2 regions of the Nitrobacter hamburgensis X14 genome follow, and region 2 is predicted to be linked to the other one. Evidence: predicted binding sites of a transcription regulator. Region 2 holds the regulator's gene; the other holds the start of a gene.
What was found. The regulator PhoB, encoded in region 2, activates phosphate uptake and scavenging genes when phosphate is short. The targets are predictions, from matches to a motif close to TGTCATNNANCTGTCAT.

Region 1 (10,745 bases), 1.7 Mb from region 2:
CGCCACCCGGACCCGGGATCGCCCAGACCTGGTTCTTCGAATCCTCGAGCATCCGCGCGAACACCTTGAAGCCGGAGCCGCGGAAATGCTGGGAGACATCCTGCATCAGCAGCGGATTGCGCAGGTCCGGCTTGTCGGTGCCGTATTTGCGCAAGCTTTCCGCGAACGGAATCCGCGGCCAGTTCTTTGTCACCGGCTTGCCCTTGGCGAACTCCTCGAACACGCCGGTAACGACCGGCTCCACTGCAGCAAAAACATCATCCTGCTCGACAAAGCTCATCTCGAGATCGAGCTGGTAGAACTCGCCGGGCAGCCGGTCGGCGCGTGGGTCCTCGTCGCGGAAGCACGGCGCGATCTGGAAGTAGCGGTCGAAGCCGGACATCATCAGCAACTGCTTGTACTGCTGCGGCGCCTGCGGCAGCGCGTAGAACTTGCCGGGATGGATGCGGCTCGGCACCAGGAAGTCGCGCGCGCCTTCCGGCGACGACGCCGTCAGGATCGGCGTCTGGAATTCAAAGAATCCTTGCTCCTTCATGCGCTTGCGCATCGAATCGACGATGGCGCCGCGGGTCATGATGTTCTGGTGAAGCTTCTCGCGACGAAGGTCGAGGAAACGGTACTTAAGCCTTATGTCTTCTGGATATTCCTGCTCGCCGAACACCGGCAGCGGCAGTTCGTCGGCTGGGCCCAGCACCTCGATCTCATTGATGTAGATTTCGATCTGGCCGGTCGGCAGTTCCGGATTCTCGGTGCCCGCGGGGCGAAGCCGGGCCTTGCCGTCGATCCTGACCACCCATTCCGATCGCAACTTCTCGGCCTGCGCAAAGGCAGGCGAGTCCGGATCAGCCACGCACTGAGTCAACCCATAGTGGTCGCGCAGGTCGATGAACAGCACCCCGCCGTGGTCGCGAATGCGATGGCACCAGCCGGATAGGCGGACCGTCTGATCGATGTGGCTGTCGCGGAGCGCGCCGCAGGTATGGGACCGATAGCGATGCATGGAAATCCTGCAAAAATGGTCAGAGGCGAATCAGAGCTTGGACCGAGCCGGGTGTGAAGATCGTCAGGGTTTACCCGAGCAGGGATAGCGCGGCAACCGAATGACGGAACCTGCAATGCGATGCGGGACGCCGTTTTTTGACCGGAAAGGTCCGGAAAAAACAAGGGTGCTGTGTACCGAATGCGGGGCGACAAGGGTAAAAAGACGGGCTATGGAGCGCTCATGGACCTGATCACGACCACCGCGGAACTGGCTTCCGTCTGCGCTCGCCTCGCCAACTACCCAGTTGTCACCGTCGATACGGAGTTCCTCCGCGAGACCACCTACTACCCCCTGCTCTGCGTGGTCCAGATGGCGAGCCCGGACGAAGCCGTGGTGGTCGATGCTCTCGCCGAGGGAATCGACCTGAAGCCCTTTTTCGACCTGATGTCGAACGAGCGCGTCCTGAAGGTCTTTCACGCCGCCCGCCAGGACATTGAAATCGTCTGGCATCAGGCCGGCATCATTCCGCACCCGATCTTCGATACGCAAGTGGCTGCCATGGTGCTCGGATATGGCGATTCCATCGCCTATGACGCGCTGGTCGAGCGCGTCAACGGACACCGCCCGGACAAGACCCATCGCTTCACCGACTGGTCGCGCCGGCCTCTGACCAAGGACCAACTCGAATACGCGGTCGCTGACGTCACCCATCTCCGTGATGTCTTTGCCGCCCTTGATGCCGACCTCAAGAAGCGCGGCCGCGGCGACTGGGTCAGCGAGGAAATGGAGGTTTTGACCTCGCCGAAAACCTACGACTTCCACCCCGAACGCGCCTGGGAGCGGTTGAAGACCCGGGTTCGCAAGCCGAAGGATCTCGCCGTCATGATGGAAGTGGCGGCCTGGCGCGAACAGGAAGCCCAGAGCCGGAACATTCCGCGATCGCGCGTGCTGAAAGACGACGCCGTTGGCGATATCGCGATCCATGCACCAGCAACCCCGGAGCGGCTGGCAACGCTGCGCTCGCTGCCGAAAGGTTTTGAAAAATCGCAGTGGGGCGCCGACATTGTCGCAGCGGTCCAGCGCGGTCTCGCCCGAGACCCGCGCGAGTTGCCCAAGATCGAGAAACCGCGAAACAATACCAACGGCGCCGCCACGGTGGAGCTTCTCAAGGTTCTTCTGCGTATGACATCCGAGCGCCATGCCGTCGCCAGCAAGGTGATCGCGACCGTGGACGATCTCGAGCGGATCGCCGCGGATGACGCGGCCGACGTTGGTGCGCTGCGCGGCTGGCGGCGCGAACTGTTCGGCGAGGCCGCGCTCGCGCTGAAGCATGGCCAGCTGGCATTGGCGATCGAAAAGGGCCGCGTTGTGCGCGTGGAGCGAAGCTGAACGACTCCTGCCATCCGTTAGAGTCTGATTCAACGACGGTGAATTAGACCCTTGAGCATGATCTTATCCGAAAACCGGTTTCCACTTTTCGGGATCATGCTCTAAATTTGCCGAATATCCGAAAAATTGAAATTCGAGTTTGACGGATTTTCTCCAATCCGGATCGTGCTGTCGCTGACGAAGCGATACGGCGGCACCGGCAGATTGTATGGCGCCGGCACGCCGCTGAAGACCCGGCCCGCGAGATCGTATTTCGATCCATGACACGGGCAGAAGTAGCCGCCGAGCCAGTCCGACGCCGGATGGTTGGCATTCGGGCTCGGGTAGTAAAGCGGGATGCAGCCGAGGTGAGTGCAGATTCCGACGAAGACTCCGTATTCCGGATTGGCCGAGCGGTGCCAGTTGTGCGCGTATTCCGGCTGCTGAAACTCGCTGGATTGGGGATCGGAAAGCTGGGCCAGCAGCTTCGGATCCTGAAGGGTCTTCAGCGCCGCATCGGAACGGTTGATGACGAGGATCGGATGGTCGCGCCAGCGGACGCTCACCTGCTGCCCCGGCTGAACTTGGGAAAGGTCGAGTTCGACGGGACCGCCGGCTGCGAGCGTCGCCTTATCCGGCTCTAACTGCGAGATCATAGGGACGATCGCCGCGGCGACTCCAACGGTGCCCACGGCGGCGGTCGCGATATAGAGAAAATCGCGCCGGGTCGGACTGCGGCCCGAAGGTTTTTTGATCTGCGCGCCGGAAGGGATATCGGTCATGGCTTGCTCCACGAAAACACTGGAGCCCCCGATGCCGGATGATGCCACGACGACAGCAGCACACCAACATCACGATAACCGGCACGATGCGGATTCGAACCGCTGGCGCGGTTCACAATGGTGAGACCGAGAACGAGAATAAGACGCGAGATCGTCAGCGCCGCACGATCGAGCCCGAGCGACCGACAAGACGTGCCAGTTGTTTGAACCGGCTGCCGGCGCGATCCGCGACCAGATCGACCAGCCGGTGTTCGAACACGAGCGCCAGCTTGCGGCCGCGGCTTCTGAAATGTGTCGCGGGCAATACGCCAGGCCTGGCCGCCGAAATCAGATGCGCGACGCGAAAGGCCGCGCCGAGAATGCGCGCTCTCTCGTCCATGGCCGGCGTCACCAGTTCGCGCACCGCGGAGGACGGTTCGTTGATCTCATTCAGCCCAATATATCGATAATACACCGATAGCGCGACGAAGGTTCGTCCTTGATGGTCAACGTTGCCGAAATTGCCGTTCATAATCAGATTGAGCGTCTGCTCGGCGCGGTAGTCCGGATGGATGCGCCAGCCAATGTCAGATAGCAGACAAGCGGCGTGACGCAGCCGGCGATCGTCTTTGGTCTCCGGCAGCTTTGCGATCCGGATCAGCCGATCGGTCCATCCGATCAGCTCTTCGGCATGACGCGCCGAACGCGAGAGCAGGCCGTTCAGCGTTTGCGCGGCGCAGATCAATCCATCCCTGGACCGTTCGGCAGCGGGCAGCATCGAATAAAGCAGGCCCTCGCGGACGCCATAGGTGGAAAACACGATGGTCTTCGGTTTCGCGATCCGGATGATATATTCCAGCACGAGAGCGGCATAAGCCAGCAGCGGCTGCCGTGCCTCGGCGACCGCCTCGATATCCGCCAGCGTATGGGACGCCGCCAGACGACGCAGCCGCCGGGCGAAATCGAGCGCGTCGGCGGCGGGAATGGAATAGCCGTGCATGACGCGAAGCGGATAGCCGCTCTGGATGATGTGAATCCGCGCCAGCGCCCGCCACGTTCCACCGACGGCGTAGAAGGTGCGGCCCTCCCCGGCCTTGAGCGGCACGACACCGGAAAGCTCGGTCTTCACGATGCGCTCTGCGTGCTTCAACGATTTCCTCGATGCGTCCTGCAATGCGAGACTGCCCAGCGGCAGCGTCACTCCGCGACGGACGCGATGGCCGCGTACGTCGGTCAATTCCAGCGAACCGCCGCCCAGATCCCCGACGATCCCGTTCGGCTTGTGGAGACTGGAAACCACACCCAGCGCCGCCAGATGTGCCTCCTCCGATCCCGACAGGACATCCACCGACACGCGACAGATGCGTTCCGCCTTGGCAATGAAATCCGCGCCGTTCGTGGCGTCGCGGCAGGCGGCGGTTGCGATGGCATAAACGCGGCCGACCTTCATCACCTTGCACAACGCATGAAAACGCCGCAGCGATGTCAGCGCCTTGTTGACCGCATCGGGCGCGAGCAGGCCGGTGGATTGCACCTCGCGGCCGAGTCCGCACAACGCCTTCTCGTTGAAGATCGTGACGAGGCTCCGCTCCAACGCTTCATAAACGACGAGGCGGACGGAATTGGAGCCGATATCGATAACGGCAATACTGGAGTCCGGCTTGCGCGGACGCGGATATTTCCGCACCGGCCCCCTATGCCGACGGCTGCCGCTCTGCGCGACGCGTGAGGCGGCGCGGCGAGGATTCCTTGAGCGACTTTCCACGGCCGGACAAACTCGGGTTCGTCATGAAATAGTTATGCAGGTTGAAGGGCTCCTCACCCTTCGCGGCCTTCATACGCGTTGATGATCCATCCGGCAATAACTGCCAGCTCTGTTCGGTATCCTTCAGGTTCGCGACCATGATCTGCTCGAGAACCTGCTGATGCACCGTCGCATTTTGCAACGGGCACAGCACTTCGACGCGCCGGTCGAGGTTGCGCGGCATCATGTCGGCGGACGAGATATACACAGCGGCCTTCGGTCCGGGCATGTTCTGCCCCATTCCAAAACAGTAAATCCGGCCGTGTTCCAGAAACCGGCCGATCACGGACTTGACGCGAATGTTTTCCGACAATCCGGGAACCCCAGGTCGCAGACAGCAAATGCCGCGTACAATCAGCTCCACTGAGACACCGGCCTGGGACGCTTCATACAGCGCATCGATGATATCGGGATCGACCAGCGCATTCATCTTCATCCAGATCGCGGCCGGCTTGCCGTGGCGGGCGAAACCGGTTTCGTCGCGAATGTGGTCGAGAATCCGGTTGCGCAAGGTCAGCGGCGACACCGCCATCTTCTCGATGTCCCTCGGCTCCGCGTAGCCCGTGATGTAATTGAACACGCGCGCCGCATCGCGGCCGATGATCGGGTCCGATGTAAAGTACGACAGGTCGGTATAGATGCGCGCGGTCACCGGGTGATAGTTGCCGGTACCGGTGTGAACGTAAGTCGCGAGACTGCTGCCTTCCCGGCGCACCACCAGCGACAGCTTGGCGTGCGTCTTCAGTTCGAGGAAACCGTAAACCACCTGCACGCCGGCGCGCTCGAGGTCACGCGCCCATCGGATGTTGGCTTCTTCATCGAACCGCGCCTTGATCTCGACGAGCGCGGTGACCGACTTGCCCGCCTCCGCGGCCTCCGCCAGCGCCCGTACGATCGGCGAGTTGTTGGAGGTGCGATAGAGCGTCTGCTTGATCGCAACGACGTCAGGATCGCGCGCGGCCTGCTGCAGAAACTGCACGACGACGTCGAACGATTCATAAGGATGATGAACGATCAGGTCCTTCTGCCGGATCGCAGCGAACACGTCGCCGCCGTGATCGCGCACGCGCTCGGGATGGCGCGGGACGTACGGCGCGAATTCAAGGTCGGGCCGGTCGAGCCGTGTCAGTTGCGACAGTTCGTTCATGGCCAAGACGCCGTCCACCAGCAACACTTCGTCGTCGGCAGCCGATAACGCCCGCTGAACGAATGCACGCAGCTCGGCCGGCATTGCGGCTTCGATTTCAAGCCGGATGACCGAGCCGCGACGGCGGCGCTTCAATGCGGTCTCGAACAGGCGAACCAGATCTTCCGCCTCTTCCTCGATCTCCAGCTCAGAGTCCCGGATGATGCGAAACGCGCCCTGCCCCTTAACGGAGTAGCCTGGAAACAGCCGGCCGATGAACAGGCTGGTGGCACCCTCAAGCGTGATCACCCTGACGGGGTCGTCCTTGCCGGTCGGCGGCAGCCGCAGAAACCGGTCGATCTTGCCGGGCATACGGATCAGCGCATTCATCGGCTTGCCGTCAGAGGCGCGCGCGAGCTGCAGTGCGACGGTAAAACCAAGACTTGGGATGAATGGAAACGGATGGGCCGGATCGATGGCAAGCGGCGTCAGCAAGGGGAAGATATTGCGAAGAAAGTGATCCGCAATCCAGGTCCGCTCAGCCTTGGTGACGTCCTTGCCGTCGATCAGGACGATGCCGACCTCGGTCAGCACGTTGCGCAGATCCCGCCAGATCGCCTGTTGATCGCTCGCGAGATTCGAGACGGTTTCGTTGATGAGAACGAGTTGCTCCGACGGCGTCAGCCCATCCGGACTACGCTCCGCGATTCCCTCCCGCACCTGCGCCTTGATGCCGGCGACACGCACCATAAAGAACTCGTCAAGGTTATTGGCGGAAATCGACAGGAAGCGGACGCGTTCGAGCGCGGGATGGCGGGGATTGACCGACTCCTCAAGCACGCGGCGATTGAAATTCAGCCAGGACAGCTCTCGATTGATGAACCGTTCCGGGCTGGTCCGGATTGCGAAATCGGGTTCCGGATCTATCTTTTTCTCTTCAATAACAATAGCTTGAACTAATTCCATTGATATGTCGGTCCATATCCTCATCGGGTCGCGCGGCAACACGCGCAAACAGTGGCAAACTCTGGGCCAACTCCATGACGTTTCAATGACATTGACGTTCCGGAAGGCCGGTGCGTCAAGGGCGGCCGGGCAAGATCGCTCAGTCGTGATTCCGCAGCAATTCGGCGGCAAGCGCGCGCGTCACCGGCCTGCCAAGCCGCAGCGATTCGGCATCGAGCCGTTCGATGGCGTGGCGGGCGGCAGCAAACGAGCGCTCGGTCCGCGTTGCGATAAAATGGACAACCGTCTCGTCGATGCTCATCTGGCGGTCCGCGCAGAACTTGATAATCAGCGCCCGGAGCAACTGATCGTCGGGCGGCATCAGCGTTACGACGGGCACCGCGCGAAGCCGCGACTGAAGGTCGCGCAACCCGATCTCGATGGCGGCCGGAGGCACCCGCGCCGTCATCAGCACGAACGCGCCGTCCTCGCGGGCGAGATTCATCAGGTGAAACAGCGCAAGCTCGTCGAAGGCATGCGGATTGATATCCTCAACGACGAGCGCCCCTGTCGCCAGCGCTCCCGGCACCGCCGCCGCAGTCAGGCCGTGCGCGCTTATGGAACGCGCGCCCGCCTGCTCCGCCCAGATCGTCGCCAGATGGCTCTTGCCGCAACCTTCAGGGCCGGCAAGCAGCATGACCCGGTTCGGCCATTCCGGCCAACTCTCGATCAGCGACAGCGCCGCCGCGTTCGCGGGACCTTCGAGAAAATCGTCCCGCGAAAGGCTTTCCGCGTGCGGCAGCACGAATGCAAGCTGACGGGGTCGGGGGCGGCCTGCCACGCATCTACTCCATGCCGGAACCAACTCGCGCCTGCCGTCGAGCGGTGGTCGTCAGCTTTGCTCGATGGTGCTCATGTGGCGCACCCACTCGACGACATAGAAGGCGACTGAAAGCAAGGTCAAGACCGCGACGATAGCCATGAGAATAGCCTCGTAGGGCGAGGAATCGAATCCGAAGCCTAGCGCCGCCAGCACCAGTGCAGCGAACGCAACCTGCGCTCCCGTATTGAGCTTCGAGACCATCAGCGGCTTCATGGGAATCGGCTTATCGAACAGCCACGACACGATCACGGCGCCGACGATCATGATGTCGCGTGAGACCACCAGGATGACAAGCCAGCGGGGAACGGCGCCCCAGATGCCGAGCGCCACAAAGATCGAGACCAGCAGCGCCTTGTCGGCCAGGGGATCCAGAAGCGCTCCCAGTTCGCTGGCCATATTGAAGCGCTTGGCGAGAAATCCGTCCACCGCATCGCTGACGCCGGCGATCACAAAGATCGCAAAGGCGATTTCCATCTGATTGGAGGCGATAGCCCAGACGATGATCGGCACCAGCAGAATACGGCCGAGTGTAATAATGTTCGGAATGCTCACGCGACGCTTCCCGCCTCCGGCCCGTTTCCGCGCAAGCGGCTCGGGGATTCGAGGCTTCCGCTGCCCGGATCAACCTCTTGTCTACATAGTATATGCTGGCGGGGCTTTGCGGGCCATTGCGCGGGTCCGGAATCCGACGTAACCAGCCGGAAAATTGTTCGGACGCTATTGCATGACCGACCGGAAGAACGGCCTTACCTATGCCGATGCAGGCGTCGATATCGACGCCGGCAACCGGCTGGTTGACCTCATCAAGCCAATGGTGCGCGCCACCGCCCGCGCAGGCGCGGATGCCGAAATCGGCGGATTCGGCGGACTGTTCGACCTCAAGGCCGCCGGATTCACGGACCCGGTTCTGGTCGCGGCCAACGACGGCGTGGGAACCAAGGTCAAGATTGCGATCGAAACCGGGATACACGACACCATCGGGATCGATCTCGTCGCCATGTCCGTCAACGATCTCGTCGTGCAAGGCGCGGAGCCCCTGTTCTTCCTCGACTATTTTGCCTGCGGCAAACTCGATCCCGAGGTTGCGTCGGCGATCGTGGCCGGCATCGCGGTCGGTTGCCGGGAGGCGGGTTGCGCCCTGATCGGCGGCGAAACGGCCGAAATGCCGGGCCTCTACAAGGACGGAGACTACGATCTGGCGGGCTTCGCAGTCGGCGCGGCCGAACGCGGCACCTTGCTGCCCGGCCGCGATATCGCCGCCGGCGATGCGGTGATCGGGCTCGCTTCGTCCGGCGTCCATTCCAACGGCTATTCGCTGGTCCGGAAGATCGTCGAGGCTTCGGGGCTGGGCTTCAGCGTCCCTGCCCCATTTGCACCGGTCACCACGCTGGGCGGCGCGCTGCTGACGCCGACCCGGCTCTACGTCAAATCCTGCCTGCGCGCGATCCGCGAAACCGGCGCGGTGAAGGGGCTTGCTCACATCACCGGCGGCGGCTTCACCGACAACATTCCCCGCGTGCTGCCCAAACATCTCGGCATCCGCATCGATCTCTCCAGGTTGACGGTGCTGCCTGTGTTCAAATGGTTGGCGAGGCAAGGCGGCATCGCCGAATTGGAATTGCTGCGAACCTTCAACTGCGGCGTCGGAATGATCGCGATCGTGCGGCGCGACGCGGTCGAGCAGGTCGTGGACGTGCTGACGCAGGCCGGCGAAAGAGTCGCGCCGCTCGGTAGCGTTATCGAGGCCAGCGGCGACCGCGTCGTTTACGACAACCACCTCGATCTCGCGATGTAAGGCAGAGACGATGAAGCGCGTCGCAATCCTGATTTCCGGGCGCGGATCGAACATGACGGCGCTGGTAGAAGCTGCCAAGGCCGAGGGTTTCCCGGCTGAAACTGCCGTCGTTATTTCCAACAAGTCCGGCGCGGAGGGCCTCGCCAGAGCCCGGGCGGCCGGCATCGCTACCCTCGTCATCGAAAGCAAATCGTTCGGCAAGGACCGCGCGGCGTTCGAAACCAGGCTGCAATCGGCGCTGGATGAAAACCGCATCGAGTTGATCTGCCTCGCCGGTTTCATGCGGCTGTTCACCGCCGAATTCGTCCAGCGCTGGCATGGACGGATGCTCAACATTCATCCGTCGCTGCTGCCGTCGTTTCCCGGCCTCGATCCTCACGGCCAGGCCTTGCGTGCCGGCGTGAAGATCTCCGGCGCAACCGTCCATTTCGTCATTGCGGAAACCGATGCCGGCCCCATTGTCATGCAGGGCGCGGTCGCCGTGCGAGGCGACGACACGGCAGAGACGCTGGCCGCGCGCGTGCTGGAGATCGAGCATCGCATCTACCCGGACGCGTTGCGGCTTGTCGCAAGTGGCGGCACGCGACTTGATGGCGATATCTGCAAGACGTCGGCAAATGCCAGTCCGGACGACAGCCTGATTTCGCCATCGGTGATCTAACCGGACCCGGACCGGACAAGAACGAATTCCCCCGGCTTGCGACCGGGGGAGCGCACGTTACAACGGCCCGCACAATCGCGGGAACGTGATGAATTATGAGACCTTCAGATTTTCGGCGGAGGTCTTGCCGCGATTTTCGACCAGGTCGTATTCGATAACCTGATTTTCATTGAGAGTACTGAGGCCAGCGCGCTCAACCGCAGAGATGTGAACGAATACGTCCCTATCATCGTTCATTGGTTTGATGAATCCATACCCCTTCGTCGGGTTGAACCATTTGACGGTGCCCTTCTGCATCGTCTGTCTCCTGTCTGGGTATAAAAAAGACGCGGCCACGCATCTCGCGTACCACGCCACAAGCGGGCCTCCTGATCTCTGCTGAACTTCCGAATTGCGAAACGCACAGACGAACGGGCTCAG
Region 2 (10,745 bases):
GAAATGGATCATTTCGGCGATAGAGCGGACTGGCACCGACCTCGTGCCGCTCACCCACGAGCAATTGTCGGCCATGCTGGGCGTCGGCCGCAGCTACACCAGCCGGGTGATCCAGACCTTCAAGGCCGAGGGCGTTCTGGAGACCCGGCGCGGCGCCATCCTGGTGCATGACCGGGATGCCTTGGCGAGCCGCTCCTGCCTTTGCCATGACGCGGTCAAGCGCCATTTCGAGGAGGTTTTGCGGGGGGTTTACCCGACCGAGGAAGCGCGGCCCGCGAAGCAGTCCCTATCATCTGCAAAATGAGTACGCCAAACGGCAACCGACGCATTGTTTTTTGACGATTTTCGACTATATAACCTCCGCAGCGAAAGCGCCGGAGCCGCAATGCGGCTGTTCGCATCCTATAACCGGCATTCAGACGAGAAGTGGCGCCAATGACCTGGCCGGAAGCGACGAACCCCTGACCGCTTTTGCCGCGTGAATCGATCACGCCGCGCCCGTTCCCGTGACCTTTCCCCCGCAGGATGAGACCGCCGCCCAAAGCCCGGGCGACGCGCGGTTTTCCCGATGAAGAAGAAACCAGTCCCATGAACCTCCGCAACATCGCCATCATCGCCCACGTCGACCATGGCAAGACCACCCTCGTGGATCGCCTGCTCCAGCAGTCCGGCACCTACCGCGACAATCAACGCGTGGTCGAGCGCGCCATGGACTCGAACGACATCGAGCGTGAGCGCGGCATCACCATTCTCGCCAAGTGCACGTCGGTCGAGTGGGCAGACACGCGCATCAACATCGTCGATACGCCGGGCCACGCCGATTTCGGCGGCGAGGTCGAGCGTATCCTGTCGATGGTGGACGGCGTGATCGTGCTCGTCGACGCCGCCGAAGGCCCGATGCCGCAGACCAAATTCGTCGTCGGCAAGGCGCTGAAGCTTGGTCTCAAGCCGATCGTCGCCATCAACAAGGTCGACCGCCCCGACGCGCGCGTCATCGAAGTCGTCAATGAAGTCTTCGACCTGTTCGCAGCGCTCGATGCCACCGACGACCAGCTCGATTTCCCGATTCTTTATGGCTCCGGCAAGAACGGCTGGATGGGCGCCACCGTCGAGGACAACGACAAGGGAATGAGGCCGCTGTTCGATCTCGTTATCAAGCATGTTGCGCCGCCGGTCGTTGAAGAAGGTCCGTTCCGTCTGCTCGGCACCATTCTCGAAGCCAACCCCTATCTCGGCCGCATCATCACCGGCCGCATCGCGTCCGGTTCGGTGAAGCCGAACCAGGCCGTGAAGGTGCTGTCGCGCGACGGCAAGACGGTTGAATCCGGACGCATCACCAAGATCCTCGCCTTCCGCGGCCTTGAGCGCCAGCCGGTCGACCTCGCCGAAGCCGGCGATATCGTCGCCATCGCCGGCCTCACCAAGGGCACTGTCGCCGACACGTTCTGCGATCCCGCCGTCGAGAACCCGATCCAGGCCCAGCCGATCGATCCGCCGACCGTGTCGATGTCGTTCATCGTCAACAACTCGCCGCTCGCCGGCACCGAAGGCGACAAGGTCACCAGCCGCCTGATCCGGGACCGGCTGCTGCGCGAAGCCGAAGGCAACGTCGCGCTGCGCGTGGCGGAAGCCACGGACAAGGATTCGATGGAAGTGTCGGGCCGCGGCGAATTGCAACTCGCTATCCTGATCGAGAACATGCGCCGCGAAGGCTTCGAGCTGTCGGTGTCGCGTCCCCGCGTCGTTCTGACCAAGGACGACAACGGTCAGTTGCTTGAGCCGATCGAGGAAGTCGTGATCGACGTCGACGAGGAGCATTCGGGCGTCGTCGTGCAGAAGATGAGCGAGCGCAAGGCCGAGATGATGGAGATGAGGCCGTCCGGCGGCAACCGGCTGCGGCTGGTGTTCCATGCGCCCACCCGCGGCCTGATCGGCTATCAGGGCGAACTGCTCACCGACACCCGCGGAACCGCCATCATGAACCGGCTGTTCCACGGCTATTATCCGTACAAGGGCGATATCCAGGGACGCCGCAACGGCGTGCTGATTTCCAACGACCAGGGCGAGGCGGTGGCTTACGCGATGTTCAAGCTGGAAGATCGCGGCCCGATGATGATCGAGCCGGGCTGGAAGGTCTATCGCGGCATGATCGTCGGCGAACACACCCGCGACAACGACCTCGAGATCAACGTGCTCAAGGGCAAGCAACTCACCAATATCCGCACCACGTCGAAGGACGAGGCGGTGCGGCTGACGCCGCCGATCAGGATGACGTTGGAAAAAGCGCTGGCCTATATCGAGGGCGACGAGCTGGTCGAGGTGACGCCGAAGTCGATCCGCCTGCGCAAGAAGCACCTCGATCCCAACGAGCGCAAGCGCGCCGAGAAGACCAAGGAGATGGTGGCGTAGTCTCATCCTGCGATGATCGTCGTCACCGCGAGCGGGGAACTCCGTGTCTATTCGCGGAACGCGCGGCAGTCTCGATGCTCAAGAGAGTCCGCACCGAACGCATCCCGCATTCCTGGGAGCGATGCGGCCTCGAATAGTCTTTCGAAAGCGCGCCTAGATCACGATGATTTTGGATCGAATAGATCCAAAATCATGAACGTGATCGATTCCAATATTTTGAGAAGCGGGATGCGGGCGGAAAACCGTTACGCACTTTTCCTCATCCCGCTCCAGAGATGCGGCGCCGCGCTTATCCCGCCGCGCCGAGGCACCAGGCCAGAATACCCTTCTGGGCGTGCATGCGGTTTTCGGCCTCGTCGAACACCACCGACTGCGGCCCGTCGATCACCTCATCGGTGACCTCGTCGCCGCGATGCGCCGGCAGGCAGTGCATGAACAACGCATCCGGCTTCGCCAGCGACATCAGCTTGGCGTTGACCTGATAGGGCTTGAGCAGGTTGTGACGGTGCTCGCCGTCCTTATCGCCCATCGACACCCAGGTGTCGGTGACGATGCAGTCGGCGCCGCGCGCCGCCGCTTCCGGATTGGTGCCGAGCTTGATCGACGCCCCGCTCGACCTGATCCAGTCCTTCAGGAGCTTGTTCGGCGCAAGTTCCGGCGGTGTCGCGACGTTGAGATTGAAGCTGAAGCGGTCCGCCGCATGCGCCCACGACGCCAGCACGTTGTTGTCGTCGCCGGTCCACGCCACGGTGCGGCCCTTGATCGGCCCGCGATGCTCCTCGAAAGTCATCACATCGGCCATCACCTGGCAGGGGTGCGAGCGCCGCGTCAGTCCGTTGATGACGGGCACGGTTGCATGCGCCGCCAGCTCCGTCAGCGCGTCGTGGCTGAGGATGCGGATCATGATGATATCGACGAAGCGCGACAGCACCCTCGCGGTATCCGCGATGGTCTCGCCGCGTCCGAGCTGCATTTCGGCCCCGGTCAGCATGATCGCCTCGCCGCCGAGCTGGCGCATGCCGACGTCGAACGACACGCGGGTGCGCGTCGAAGGCTTGTCGAAGATCATCGCCAGCGTCTTGCCGTCGAGCGGCTTGTCGGCGATCCGGCCCTCCTTGCGCCGCTTCTTCATCGCCACGCTGGCATCGAGGATCGCGCGCAGTTCCGTGGTCGGCACGTCGAACAGGTCGAGAAAATGCCGTGGCGCAGTGCTCATTGCGCCGCTTCCTTCTTCGCAGATGCGCCAGAAAGTTTGGCGCAGGCCCGCTCCAGCCGCCGCACCGACTCCTCGATCTCAACCTCGCTGACGATCAGCGGCGGCAGCAAACGCACGACGTTGTCGCCGGCGCCGACCGTCAAAAGCTTCTCCTCGCGCAGCGCGCCGACCAGATCGCCCGACGGCACCACGGCCTTGAGGCCGATCAAAAGTCCCTCGCCGCGCACCTCGCTCAGCACATCCCGATGGCGATCGACGACCGAGGCCAGCTTCTGCTTCAGCAGCAGCGACATCTTCCGCGTCCGCTCGAAGAAGCCGGGCTCCAGCATCACGTCGAGCACGGCATTGGCCGCGGCGACCGCCAGCGGATTGCCGCCGAAGGTCGAGCCGTGCGAGCCGGGCGTCATGCCGGACGCGGCTTCCGCGGTCGCAAGACAGGCGCCGATCGGAAAACCGCCGCCGAGCGCCTTCGCCAGCGACATCACGTCCGGCGCGACGCCGATGCGCCTGTAAGCAAAGAGATCGCCGGTGCGACCCATGCCGGTCTGCACCTCGTCGAACGCCAGCAGCAGACCGCGTTCATCGCAGAACTGGCGCAGCGCCCGGAAGAACGCATGGGACGGCTCGCGCACGCCGCCTTCGCCCTGCAGCGGCTCGATCAGAATGCCGGCGGTCGCGGGGCCGACCGCCTTCTTCACCGCCTCGATATCGTCGATCGGCACCTGGTCGAAGCCGTCCGTCGGCGGCCCGTACCCGTCGAGATATTTTTTCGAGCCGGTCGCCGCCAGCGCCGCCAGCGTGCGGCCATGGAAGGCGCCCTCGAAGGTGACGAGGCGATAGCGTTCCGGATGACCTTTGGAGGCATGATAGCGGCGCACAACCTTGATGGCGCACTCCACCGCCTCGGCGCCGGAATTGGCGAAGAAGGCGAAGTCGGCAAAGCTCTGCTCGCACAGCCGCGCCGCCAGCCGCTCGCCGTCCGGCGACTTGAACAGATTCGAGACGTGCCAGAGCTTTGCCGCCTGCGCCTGAAGCGCGGCGACGAGGTGCGGGTGGCAGTGGCCAAGCGCGTTCACAGCAACGCCGCTGGTGAAGTCGAGATAGCGTCCGCCGTCGGAGCCGACCAGCCACGCGCCCTCGCCGCTCTCGAATGAGAGATCGGCTCTTGCGAAAACGGGCAACAGATGGGACGGCGCGGCTCTGGTCATGACGGTTTGCCGGTTGATGGTGGGGGCGGATCGATCCGACTGCGCTGTGGCGCGATCAACTGTCAGCCCCGGAAACGAAACGTGCCGCCTTTCCGGCGGCACGTGAGTGTTATTCTAGGTGCGCGGCGATCCCTGTCAATATTCCCTTGCACGCCGGTGATGCGCGAAAGTCGCAGAGAGAGCCGATCTTTCCGATTTCATTGCAGAACATGTGGACGCCGCCAGGCCTGACTCTTGCGCGCGAGTCACGGCATATTGTAGCGTTAAGGCCGTCGGATACGACATCTCGTGCGGCAGTTTTGATCCTCGATGGTCCTGTTCTCGGCGTAAACGCCCGGGCGGTTTTCCCGCCCGGCGAGGGTTAAGGGATTCTGCCCACACGGGTTTTCAGGGGGACGCTTCAGGGCGGCCTTGCGGAGGCACGCGTGACATAAGGGAAAACGTGCGATGACGGTGATAACCTGGACCGACGACCGCGTCGAGCAACTGAAGAAGCTTTGGGAAGCGGGTCTCTCCGCAAGTCAGATCGCCGCTGAACTCGGCAACGTGACGCGCAATGCGGTGATCGGCAAGGTACACCGGCTCGGCCTGTCGGGCCGCGCCAAGAGCCCTTCGTCAACGGTGCCACGGCCGCGCAAGGCCCGTCCGGCCCAGCACGTCATGCGGGTGTCGCGCCCGGTCTCCCGCGGCAACACCGCACTCGCCCACGACTTCGAGGTCGAACTCGAGCCGGATCCGATCGCCTTCGACAACGTGGTGCCGATGAGCCAGCGGCTGTCGCTGCTCGAACTCAACGAAGCCACCTGTCACTGGCCGGTCGGCGATCCCTCGAGTCCGGAATTCTTCTTCTGCGGCGGCAAGGCACTCAACGGCCTGCCCTATTGCGCACACCACTCGCGCATTGCTTATCAGCCCGCCGCCGACCGCCGCCGCCAGCCGCCGAAGGTACGGTAATCAGACTGAAGAACGGGTCGCTCCTGCCAACGCAAGGAGGCCTCTATTCACCAGCGCCCGTGACGATGTCGGGCGCCGCTTCGGTCCTTCACACCAATTGATACGCCCGGGACTATAGAGCGTTTTCGAGCGAAGCATGTCCTCGGGCTTGACCCGAGGAGGGCACCGGTTCGCGTGAAGAAAACGCGTCAAATCAAAATCATAGAGCCAGCTTCTGATTCCATCAGAAACGAAAAGGCTCAAGGTCCCGCCTTCGCGGGAACGACGCTGGCTTTATGCAGCGCCTGTATAATGCCTTGCTATTCCGCCTTCGCGAAGCGCTCATCCAGCGCGTAGCCCGCGCCGCGCACCGTGCGGATCGGATCCGGCTCGCCGCCGGGATTGATCAGCTTGCGCAGCCGCCCGATATGAACGTCCACGGTGCGCTCGTCGATGTAGATGTCGCGGCCCCAGACGCTGTCGAGCAATTGCTCGCGGCTGAACACCCGGCCCGGATGCTCCAGAAAGAATTCCAGCAGGCGATACTCGGTCGGACCGAGATCGATCGGGCGGCCGGAACGCGCGACGCGATGCTTGTCGCGATCGAGCTCGATATCGCCAAAGCTCAGGATCGTGGCGAGCCGCTCCGGGCTCGCGCGCCGCAGCAGCCCCTTCACCCGCGCCAGAAGCTCCGGCACCGAGAACGGCTTGACGACGTAGTCGTCGGCGCCGGTCGCAAGTCCCCGCACCCGCTCGCTCTCCTCGCCGCGGGCGGTAAGCATGATGATCGGAAGCTGCCTGGTCTCGGGGCGCGCCCGCAGACGGCGGCACAGTTCGATGCCGGACAGGCCCGGCAGCATCCAGTCCAGCACCACAAGGTCGGGGGTGCGCTCCTTCAGCCACGTATCGGCCTCGTCGCCGCGCGCCACCGTTTCAACCTCGTAACCTTCGGCGTCGAGATTATAGCGCAGCAGCGTCGTCAGCGCCTCTTCGTCCTCGACCACCAGAATGCGTGCACTCATCGTGTGTTCTCGCCTGCTCTCGTTTCAGTTTCCCGGAGCCGCCGATGCGAAACCCGTCGTGTCCCCCTTGGGGCGCTTGTCGAGCATCTGCTGGCCCTCGATCATGTAGAACACCGTCTCCGCGATATTGGTTGCGTGGTCGCCGATCCGCTCGATGTTCTTGGCGCAGAACATCAGGTGGATACAGAACCCGATGTTGCGTGGGTCTTCCATCATGTAGGTCAGAAGTTCGCGGAACAAGGAGGTGCAGATGGCGTCCACCTCCTCGTCCCCCTTCCAGACCGCCATCGCCGCCGGCAGGTCGCGCGCCGCATAGGCATCGAGCACCGCCTTGACCTGGGACTGCACGAGGTCGGTCATGTGTTCGAGGCCGCGGATCAGTTTCATCGGATGGAAATCGCTATCGAGCGCAACCACACGCTTGCCCATGTTCTTGGCGAGATCGCCGATCCGTTCCAGATCGGCGGCGACCCGCATGGCGCCGACGATCGCGCGCAGGTCGACCGCCATCGGTTGCCGCCGCGCGATGGTGAGCACGGCGCGTTCCTCGATCATGCGCTGCAGCCGGTCGATTTCGGCATCGGCGGCGACGACGCGGGCGCCCAATGCGGTGTCGCGGCGGATCAGCGCATCGAGGGATTCGACGATCTGCCGTTCGGCGAGACCGCCCATCTCGGCAACCAGCCGCGTCAGTTCCTGGAGATCGTCGTCGAAAGCCTTGGTGGTGTGTTCGAAAGCCATTTCAAATCTCCCCGCCCATCCGCGCGTTTCAGCCGAAGCGGCCCGTGATGTAATCCTGGGTGCGGCGGTCGGCCGGCGAGGTGAAGACCTTGTTGGTCGGCCCGAACTCGACCATCTCACCGAGATACATGAACGCGGTGGTGTCCGAGACACGCGCCGCCTGCTGCATGTTATGGGTGACGATCGCGATGGTATAGTGTTCCTTGAGTTCGTCGATCAGTCCCTCGATTTTGGCCGTGGAGATCGGATCGAGCGCCGAGCACGGCTCATCGAACAGGATCACTTCCGGCCGCAGCGCGACCGTCCGCGCGATGCACAGGCGCTGCTGCTGACCGCCGGAGAGACTAAGCCCGCTGGCATTGAGCTTGTCCTTGACTTCGTTCCACAAGGCGCCGCCCTGCAGCGCCTTCTCCACCCGATCGTCCATCTCCGACTTCGACAGCTTTTCATAAAGGCGGATGCCGAACGCGATGTTCTCGTAGATCGTCATCGGGAACGGCGTCGGCTTCTGGAACACCATGCCGACCCGCGCGCGCAGAAGATTGAGATCGAGCCTGGGGTCGAGAATGTCGGTATTGTCCAGCAACACCTGCCCTTCGACGCGCTGGCCGGGATAGAGGTCGTACATGCGGTTGAAGACGCGGAGCAGGGTCGATTTTCCGCAACCCGAGGGACCGATGAAGGCCGTCACGCGGTTGGCGGCGATCGACAGGTTGATATTCTTCAGCGCCTGGTGCTGGCCGTAATAGAAATTGAGGTTACGGGCGGCAACCTTGGCGGGAGCGTCGGGATCGATCACCGACGGCGGAACGGCCGGGCGCGAGGCGGCGGCGGAAACATCGGTCATTTTGCGGTCCTCTCAGAGCCGATCAACCGCGCACCGATGTTCAGCGCCAGCACGGTCAACGTGATCAGCAGCGCGCCGCTCCACGCCAAATCCTTCCAATAGGCGTAGGGGCTCTGCACGAAGTTGTTGATGGTGACCGGAAGGTTGGCGATCGTGTGGGTCACATCCATGCTGAAGAACTGGTTGCTCAGCGCCGTGAACAGCAGCGGCGCGGTCTCACCGGCAACGCGCGCGGTGGCAAGCAGCACGCCGGTGATCAGTCCCGCCCGCGCGGCGCGATAGGCGATGCGCTTGATGACCAGCGAGCGCGGCAGACCAAGCGCGGAGGCCGCCTCGCACAACGAGTTCGGCACCAGGTTCAGCATGTCCTCCGTCGTGCGCACCACGACCGGAATGACGATCACCGCAAGCGCGAGCGAACCCGCCAGCGCCGAGAAGCCTCCCATCGGCACCACGACCGCGCCATAGATGAACAGGCCGATGATGATCGAGGGCGCGCTGAGAAGGATGTCGTTGATGAAACGGATAACCGGTGAGAGGCGGTCGTGCTTGCCGTATTCGGCAAGATAAGTGCCTGCAAACAAGCCGATCGGCGCGCCGACGCCCACCCCGATCACGGTCATCATGATGGAACCGACGATGGCGTTCAGGAGGCCACCTTCGGAAGCGCCGGGCGGCGGCGTGTTCTGGGTGAAAATCTGCCAGCTCATCCCGGCGAGACCGTTATAGAAGAGCGTGAACAGGATCAGCCCGAGCCAGGAGACGCCGAAAGCGGCGGCGGCAAAGCACAGGACGCGGACGATGAGGTCTCGACGGCGGCGGGACGCATAGATCGGATTCATGGCCTCACCTGAACGGGCATGATCTCCGGACCAACGAATTCGTTTGTCCGGAAAAACCGGTTCTCACTTTTTCTAATCATGCCTACTTCCCCGCCTTCTTCTCCAGCCGCAACAGCATCAGCCGCGCCGCGGCGAGTACGACGAATGTCAGCACGAACAGCAGCAGGCCGAGCAGCATCAGGCTCGACTGATGCAGGCCGTCGCTCTCCGCGAACTCGCTGGCGATCGCCGCCGAAATCGTGGTGCCGGGCGCAAAGATCGACGGCGAGATACGGAACGAGTTACCGATAATGAAAGTCACCGCCATGGTCTCGCCGAGCGCACGGCCGAGCGCCAGCATGACACCGCCGATGACGCCGACGCGCGTATAGGGCAGCACGACATGACGGACGACCTCCCAGGTGGTGCAGCCGACGCCATAGGCCGCCTCCTTCAGGACCGGCGGTACGGTTGCGAACACATCGCGCGAAATCGCGGTGATGAACGGCAACACCATGATCGCGAGGATCAGCGAAGCGTTGAACAGGCTCAAATAAGAGGGCGGGCCGCCGAAGATCGAGCCGAGGATCGGCACACCTGCAAACAGGTCGATGAAGAAGGGCTGCACCGTATTCGCGAGGAACGGGCCGAGGACAAAGAAGCCCCACATGCCGTAGATGATCGAAGGAATGCCCGCGAGCAGCTCGACCGCCATGCCGATCGGCCGGCGCGCCCACAGCGGGCACAATTCGGTGAGGAAAATCGCGATGCCGATGCCGACCGGGATCGCGATCGTCATGGCGATGACCGATGTCAGGATCGTGCCATACAGCGGGCTCAGCGCGCCCAGCACCGGCGGATCGGCGGACGGCGCCCAGCGCTGCGTCGTCAGGAACGCGCTTCCGAACTCCATAATCGCGGGCCAGGCCCCCACGATCAGCGAGACGATGATTCCTCCGAGCAGCACCAGAACCAGGATCGCGCTGACGCGCGTGGTCCAGTAAAACGCCGTGTCGCTGAACTTGAAGGCGTTCAGCGCACGGGTGCGGTCATAGCGGCCTGCTGCCTCCATCGCGCTACCATGAACGGCCATTTCCGCCACGCCAATCCCCTATTTCCTGCAACGCATGATGTCCGGGAAACCTGCGGCAACGCCTTCTCGCAAGCGTACTGGAGAATGCAAATCGGAGAATGGAGGAGCGCCATCGCGCTCCTCCATGGCCCGAGATCAGCTCTTGATCTCGGAGGTCCAGGTTTTCTCGATCTGCTTTAAGACCTGGTCCGGCATCGGAATGTAGTCGAGATCCTCGGCCATCTTGCCGCCCTTCTCGAACGACCACTTGAAGAACTTGATGGCTTCGGCGGAGGCCGTTTTGTCGATCGGCTCCTTGTGCATCAGGATGAACGTCGCCGCGGTGATCGGCCAGGAAGCCTCGCCCGGCTGATCGGTCAGGATCACGTAGTAGCCCGGCGCGTGCGCCCAGTCGGCGTTGCCGGCCGCGGCCTGGAAGGAGGCGACGGTCGGCTGCACGATCTTGCCGGCCTTGT

Region 1: the regulator PhoB is predicted to act here: its motif matches at 7,082-7,098, upstream of NHAM_RS10755 (RNA degradosome polyphosphate kinase).

What each region holds. Positions count from the first base shown of each region.
Region 1 is NC_007964.1:2,353,917-2,364,661, forward strand. It holds gene aspS (aspartate--tRNA ligase) at 1-1,000, opposite strand, end outside; gene rnd (ribonuclease D) at 1,223-2,371, shown strand; gene petA (ubiquinol-cytochrome c reductase iron-sulfur subunit) at 2,473-3,132, opposite strand; gene ppx (exopolyphosphatase) at 3,287-4,798, opposite strand; gene NHAM_RS10755 (RNA degradosome polyphosphate kinase) at 4,806-7,007, opposite strand; gene NHAM_RS10760 (DnaA ATPase domain-containing protein) at 7,147-7,827, opposite strand; gene NHAM_RS10765 (CDP-alcohol phosphatidyltransferase family protein) at 7,879-8,421, opposite strand; gene purM (phosphoribosylformylglycinamidine cyclo-ligase) at 8,594-9,664, shown strand; gene purN (phosphoribosylglycinamide formyltransferase) at 9,675-10,325, shown strand; gene NHAM_RS10780 (cold-shock protein) at 10,419-10,622, opposite strand.
Region 2 is NC_007964.1:697,778-708,522, reverse strand. It holds gene NHAM_RS03345 (Crp/Fnr family transcriptional regulator) at 1-304, shown strand, start outside; gene typA (translational GTPase TypA) at 589-2,409, shown strand; gene argF (ornithine carbamoyltransferase) at 2,699-3,625, opposite strand; gene NHAM_RS03330 (aspartate aminotransferase family protein) at 3,622-4,833, opposite strand; gene NHAM_RS03325 (GcrA family cell cycle regulator) at 5,281-5,787, shown strand; gene phoB (phosphate regulon transcriptional regulator PhoB) at 6,087-6,788, opposite strand; gene phoU (phosphate signaling complex protein PhoU) at 6,813-7,529, opposite strand; gene pstB (phosphate ABC transporter ATP-binding protein PstB) at 7,558-8,376, opposite strand; gene pstA (phosphate ABC transporter permease PstA) at 8,373-9,218, opposite strand; gene pstC (phosphate ABC transporter permease subunit PstC) at 9,301-10,290, opposite strand; gene pstS (phosphate ABC transporter substrate-binding protein PstS) at 10,426-10,745, opposite strand, start outside.